Regions from separate parts of the Pseudomonas chaetocerotis genome, predicted to be linked through region 2. Evidence: predicted binding sites of a transcription regulator. Region 2 holds the regulator's gene; each other region holds the start of a gene.
The links. Region 2 encodes sigma-54, which starts transcription at its own class of promoters, with help from an activator protein. Its sites were predicted from a motif close to ANTGGCATNNANNTTGCTNT; they were not measured.

Region 1 (2,200 bases), on a different contig from region 2:
CATTGGCCAGGTGCGCTTCGACGGTGACGGCCGGTGCTTCGACGCCGACCTGGGCGCGGCTGTGGACGATGGCCAGGGACATGATCACTCCTTGATCAGGCCCGCCTGGGCGGCCATTGAAAACGCTCTGCATTGGCGACAAGGGGTTAAACCGTCGTCGCCTGCGTTTTCAACGTTCCGTCGGTTCAGTCGGCGGGCGGGTTCAGCTTGGCTTCCAGTTCGGCGACCTTGGCTTCCAGCGCTTCGAGGCGAGCGCGGGTGCGGGCCAGGACCACCATCTGGCTGTCGAATTCATCACGGCTGACCAGATCGAGCTTGCTGAAACCGCTCTGCAGCAGGGCTTTGAACTGCGCTTCCAGTTCGGCGCGCGGCAGCGGGCTGTCGCCGCTGAAAAGACGCGAGGCGTGGCTACTGAGCGTATCGAGCAAGGCTTTCGGCGGCAGCATGATCAGGTTCCGTAAACAGACGGTCGGCAGTGTAGCACGCAGGTAGGTGCGGGGCGGCTGAGCGGCGACTGCACGATTTTGAGCATCATGGAATGTATCGATGCACCAATTTCGTGCGTGGCGTTTGGCGTGAATGACCGGTCACTGTGGCTGGAAGCTGTTAAAGGCCTGATAGATAGTGCTTTTGCGTGAGCTGGCAAGCTTTCTGCTTAGACCCCAGCGACGCATGCACCGATGCAGTTCTGGTGCTGCAGGCGAAGCGGGGGAGTGTTTCGTCGGGAGCGGTTGGTGGGTATCGACCACGCCAGGCTGGAGCGGTCGGTGCATTACAAAAGCCAGACACTGCGCTTAGACTTGAGTCGGGTTCGCAATTCCTGGGGCAAGTCCACCTTACACGGGAGAAAGTTTCATGAAGCTAGTCACTGCCATCATCAAGCCGTTCAAGCTGGACGACGTGCGCGAGTCGCTGTCGGAGATCGGCGTGCAGGGCATTACCGTCACCGAAGTCAAGGGCTTCGGCCGCCAGAAAGGCCATACCGAGCTGTATCGCGGTGCCGAGTATGTGGTCGATTTCCTGCCCAAGGTGAAGATCGACGTGGCCATCGCTGACGATCAGCTCGATCGCGTGATCGAGGCCATCACCAAGGCTGCCAACACCGGCAAGATCGGCGACGGCAAAATTTTCGTAGTCAACCTGGAACAGGCGATTCGTATCCGTACCGGCGAAACCGATACCGACGCGATCTAACAAGCCTCCGAACCCCACGCCCCAGGAGTATACCCATGACTCTGCGAACTTTCGCAGGGCTAGGAGCCCTTTTGTCCTCGAATTCTGGCTTTACGCTGTTTTCGAGGGCCAAAGCCGGAGCTGGCGATGCCTTCGCCGCTCTGCTGTGCCAGATCCTCTTGAGGTCTTGCGCTTGGCCTAGTGATGGGAATGCCTGGTCGCCTCATGGCGCAGGGGTTCCGGTGATCCAGTACGAGCGTGGCAACGACCTGTAAAGCATGCGGAACGCGTCCTGAGCCAACCTGGACGTTTCAACCGAACAGCGCACAACAAAAGCGCCGGCAAGAGGTGAAAAATGGATAACACAGCATTGACTGCATTGCAGTACGGCTTCGATACCTTCTACTTTCTGATCTGTGGTGCCCTGGTGATGTGGATGGCAGCGGGTTTTGCCATGCTCGAATCCGGCCTGGTGCGTGCCAAGAACACCACCGAGATCCTGACCAAGAACGTGGCGCTCTACGCCGTTGCCAGCGTCATGTACCTGGTGATCGGCTACCACATCATGTACTCCAGCCCGGAAGGCGGCATCCTGCCGAGCCTGGGCTTCCTGATCGGTGACGAAAACAGCGTCGACTCGGTACTTGCCGGTGGTGACGATGCACCTTACTACTCGGCCCGTTCGGACTTCTTCTTCCAGGTGGTGTTCGCCGCGACCTGCATGTCGATCGTTTCCGGTGCCGTTGCCGAGCGCATGAAGCTGTGGGCATTCCTGGCGTTCGCCGTGGTCATGACCGGCTTCATCTACCCGGTTCAGGGCTTCTGGAAATGGGGCTCGGGCTTCCTCAACGAAGCGGGCTTCCTCGACTTCGCAGGTTCCGGCGTGGTTCACATGGCCGGTGCCACCGCTGCTCTGGCGGGTGTCCTGCTGCTCGGTGCACGCAAAGGCAAATACGGCGCCAATGGCCAGGTCAACGCCATCCCGGGTGCCAACCTGCCGCTGGCGACACTCGGCACCTTCATCCTG
Region 2 (2,200 bases):
ATCTTGTCGAAGTGGCGTTCCAGTCGGCCTAGTTTCTCGCCGATATAGTCACGCAGGGCGTCGGTCACATCCAGCTGATGTCCACTGATGTTGACTTGCATACCGCTTTCTCCTTGTTGCCTTGTGTAAGAGACGGGTCTGGTTCGACCCGCCGCCGGAACACTTTGGCCTGAAGGCCTGAGGCCTTCAGTCGATCTGGCCTACATCAGTCGCTTGCGCTCACTGGAGGGCGCTATACCGAGGGACTCGCGATACTTGGCGACCGTCCGACGGGCGACTTGGATGCCTTGTGCTTCCAGTAAACCAGCGATCTTGCTGTCGCTCAACGGCTTTTTCGCGTTTTCTGCTGCAACCAGTTTTTTGATGATCGCGCGGATCGCGGTGGACGAGCATTCTCCGCCTTCAGAGGTGCTGACGTGGCTGGAGAAGAAATATTTCAGCTCGTAAATACCGCGCGGTGTGTGCATGAATTTCTGCGTGGTAACGCGTGAGATCGTCGACTCATGCATACCCACCGCTTCGGCGATGTCGTGCAGCACCAGGGGTTTCATCGCCTCGTCGCCGTAGTCGAGGAAACCACGCTGGTGCTCGACGATCTGCGTGGCCACCTTCATCAGCGTTTCGTTACGACTCTGCAGGCTCTTGATGAACCAGCGTGCTTCCTGCAGCTGGTTGCGCATGAAGGTGTTGTCGGCACTGGAGTCGGCGCGTTTGACGAAGCCGGCATATTGCGGATTGACCCGCAGGCGTGGCATGGCCTCCTGGTTCAGTTCCACCAGCCAGCGTTCGTTGTGCTTGCGCACGATGACGTCGGGCACGACGTATTCCGGTTCGCTGGATTCGATTTGCGAACCTGGACGCGGATTCAGGCGCTGGATCAGGTCGATGACCTGGCGCAGCTCGTCTTCCTTGAGCTTGGTGCGGCGCATCAGCTGGGCATAATCGCGGCTACCGAGCAGTTCCAGGTAGTCACCGACCACGCGTTGTGTCTCGCTCAGCCAAGGCGTGCCGGCAGGCAGTTGGCGCAGTTGCAGCAGCAGGCATTCGCGCAGATCGCGGGCGCCGATACCGGCCGGTTCGAACTGCTGGATGCGATGCAGCACCACTTCCACTTCGTCCAGTTCGACATCCAGCTCGGGGTCGAAGGATTCGGTGACTTCCTCTAGCGTTTCTTCGAGGTAACCGTCGTTGTTGATGCAGTCGATCAGGGTGGCCGCGATCAGGCGATCCTTGTCCGACATGGGCGCCAGGTTCAGCTGCCAGAGCAGGTGACTGTGCAGGCTCTCGCCGCTGGAAGTGCGGGTGGTGAAGTCCCACTCGTCATCATCGTTGCTGGGCAGGCTACTGGCGCTGGTCTGGTAGATGTCTTCCCAGGCGGTATCGACCGGCAACTCGTTGGGAATGCGCTCGCCCCACTCGCCCTCTTCCAGGTTATCCACCGTGGGGGTGGTTTCCTGGTAGCTCTCTTCCTTGCTCGGGGTCGGCGTGGCGCTTTCGGCGCCATCAGCCATTGGATCGCTGTTGTCGAAGTCGTCGCCGTCTTCCTGGCGCTCGAGCATGGGATTGGATTCCAGCGCCTCCTGGATTTCCTGTTGCAGGTCCAGGGTGGACAGTTGGAGGAGGCGGATAGCCTGTTGCAGCTGCGGGGTCATCGTCAGCTGCTGGCCCATCTTGAGGACTAGCGATGGTTTCATTGCAGACCTTAATTTACTGGCGAGTTACGCCTTCCACATCAGGGCGCCGAAGCGCCGCAGGAAGCAAATTATATGCCTGAACTTCTCGTTTTTGCCTAGGGGGTGCAATATTTCTGTAGCGAAATAGTGGGCAACCTACAGGCTGTTTTTGACGCAGCAGCGCCGAGCACAGTGGTTTTCACGCAGCCTGTTACAGGCGGAATTCATGGCCCAGATATACCTCTTTCACCGTCTGGTTGGCGAGGATGGTCTCGGCGTTACCCTCGGCGATCAGCTGTCCATCGTTGACGATGTAGGCGGTCTCGCAGATGTCCAGGGTTTCACGCACGTTGTGATCGGTGATCAGGATGCCGATGCCCTTGGCCTTGAGGTGATGGATGATCTGTTTGATATCGCCCACCGAGATCGGATCTACCCCGGCAAAGGGTTCGTCGAGCAGGATGAACTTGGGGTTGGTCGCCAGGGCTCGGGCAATCTCCACGCGGCGTCGTTCACCGCCGGACAGG
Region 3 (2,200 bases), on a different contig from region 2:
AGGGCCAGTTGCTGCACCTGGCTGGCCACGTCCAGATAGTCGGGGTCGTTGCGTAGCAAGCCCCAGCGGCGGAACTGGGTCATGAACCACATGGCGTCGGACAGGTAAGGCTGGTTGACCAGGCCATTGGCATGAAAGCGCAGCGGATGCTCGTCCTGCCAGGCGTGACCGAGACCGTCTTGATACTGGCCGAGAAAACGGGGAGTGATCGCCGAAACTGGCGCGTTGACGTATTCGCTGCCGCTGAGCAGCAGGGCGGTGCTGCGTCTGTTTTCTTCGCTATCGTCGATGAAGCGTGCGGCGTCGAGCACTGCCATGATCAGCGCGCGGGCGGTGTTGGGGTTCTGTTCGGCGAAGGCGCGGGTGCAGCCAAGCACCTTCTCGGGGTGATCCGGCCAGATTGCCTGGATGGTGGTGACGGTGCAGCCGAGCTGTTCATCGACGGCCTTGGCGGTCCAGGGTTCGCCGACGCAGAAGCCGTCGATGCGCTTGGCCTCGAGGTGTTCGATCATCTGCGGTGGCGGTACCACGACACTGTCGACATCGCGTAGTGGGTGGACGCCCTGGCTTGCTAGCCAGTAGTAGAGCCACATCGCATGGGTACCGGTGGGAAAGGTCTGGGCGAAGGTCAGTCTTGCTCTGTTCTGGTGCACATGTTGATGCAGTGCTTCGCCACTGGTCACGCCAGCGTTTTGCAGTGTGTGCGACAGGTTGATGCTCTGGCCGTTCTGGTTCAGCCCCATGAGCACTGCCATGTCGGTTGCCGCTGCACCGCCGAGGCCGAGCTGGACCCCATAGATCAAACCATACAGGCTATGGGCGGCGTCCAGTTCGCCGCTAAGTAGCCTGTCGCGCAGGCCGGCCCAGGAGGCCTGGCGTTGCAGTTTGAGACTCAGCCCGTATTTTTCGGCAAAGCCCTGGGTGGCCGCGACTATCACCGAGGCGGAATCGCTCAGGGCCATGAAGCCGATGTTCAGCACGCTCTTTTCCGGTGCATCGCTGCCGCCGACCCAGGCCAGGGCGTCGCCGCGAGGGATAGGCTGTTCGCTCATGTCACTTCCTTCATCCACGCATTGGGTTCCGAGCCGCCGGTTGAGGTTTGCAGGGCTGTGCGGGTGGCCCACAAAAAAGGCGCCGTACCGACCACCGCCCTGAAGGGCTGAGTTCGGATACGACGCCGTTGTCGTTTGGGCCTTGTCCGTCGCCGGAGGGGCTCACTGCATGGAGAGAAAGCAAGTCATATGCCAGTGTGCAGAATGTACAGCGTTGGATGATGGGTTCAGCGCTCCAGCATCTGCTTCACGTTGCTTTGCGGTATCTGCTGCTTGCGGCCCTCGCTATCGGTGAATTCGAGCATGCCGGTGTCCCTGTCCAGTTCCGGTTTGCCGTCGCTGGTGAGCATCTGGCCATCGGTGGTGGTGATGATGTACTCGCTGCTGCAACCGGCCAGGCCGAACAGGCACAGGGCGGCAATGATCCATGGCTTCATGATGGACTCCTGAATGGTTGTCGGGGGACTCCCCATTTCAGACGGTAGACGGTGGCGCATCGGCTGCAAGCGGGGTGCGGCAAAATGATCTTTGTGCGCGCGCATGAAAAAGCCCCGCACTAGGCGGGGCTCTGTCTACGGCGCTTTGATCAGGCCTGAACGACCGGGATCTTGGCGTTCGCTGCCGCTTCGCGGAAGTCGGCGATCTGGTCGAAGCTCAGGTAGCGGTAGATGTCGCCAGCCATGCTGTCGATATCCTTGGCGTAGACCATGTACTCCTCGACAGTCGGCAGCTTGCCGAGAATCGAAGCGACCGCTGCCAGTTCGGCAGAAGCCAGGTACACGTTGGCGCCGTCGCCCAGACGGTTCGGGAAGTTACGGGTCGAGGTCGATACCACGGTGGAGTTGGCAGCCACACGTGCCTGGTTACCCATGCACAGCGAGCAGCCCGGCATCTCCATGCGTGCGCCGGCCTTGCCGTAGATGCCGTAGTAGCCTTCTTCGGTCAACTGGTGAGCATCCATCTTGGTCGGCGGCGACAGCCACAGACGGGTGGGGATACCGCCCTTGACCTTGTCCAGCAGCTTGCCAGCAGCGCGGAAGTGACCAATGTTGGTCATGCACGAACCGATGAACACTTCGTCGATCTTGTCGCCAGCCACGGTGGACAGCAGGCGCGCATCGTCCGGGTCGTTCGGGGCGCACAGTACC

Region 1: a site for sigma-54 is predicted at 639-658, ahead of glnK (P-II family nitrogen regulator). Genes of this name have one in related genera too.
Region 3: a site for sigma-54 is predicted at 1,230-1,249, ahead of H3221_RS21035 (CmpA/NrtA family ABC transporter substrate-binding protein). Genes of this name have one in related genera too.

Annotation. Positions count from the first base shown of each region.
Region 1 covers NZ_JACFYX020000012.1:95,575-97,774, reverse strand. The annotation lists gene H3221_RS20230 (YifB family Mg chelatase-like AAA ATPase) at 1-82, opposite strand, end outside; gene H3221_RS20225 (accessory factor UbiK family protein) at 186-446, opposite strand; gene glnK (P-II family nitrogen regulator) at 856-1,194, shown strand; gene H3221_RS20215 (ammonium transporter) at 1,529-2,200, shown strand, end outside.
Region 2 covers NZ_JACFYX020000001.1:260,098-262,297, reverse strand. The annotation lists gene hpf (ribosome hibernation-promoting factor, HPF/YfiA family) at 1-101, opposite strand, end outside; gene H3221_RS01285 (RNA polymerase factor sigma-54) at 201-1,694, opposite strand; gene lptB (LPS export ABC transporter ATP-binding protein) at 1,885-2,200, opposite strand, start outside.
Region 3 covers NZ_JACFYX020000013.1:104,602-106,801, reverse strand. The annotation lists gene H3221_RS21035 (CmpA/NrtA family ABC transporter substrate-binding protein) at 1-1,052, opposite strand, end outside; gene H3221_RS21030 (YgdI/YgdR family lipoprotein) at 1,280-1,489, opposite strand; gene acnB (bifunctional aconitate hydratase 2/2-methylisocitrate dehydratase) at 1,639-2,200, opposite strand, start outside.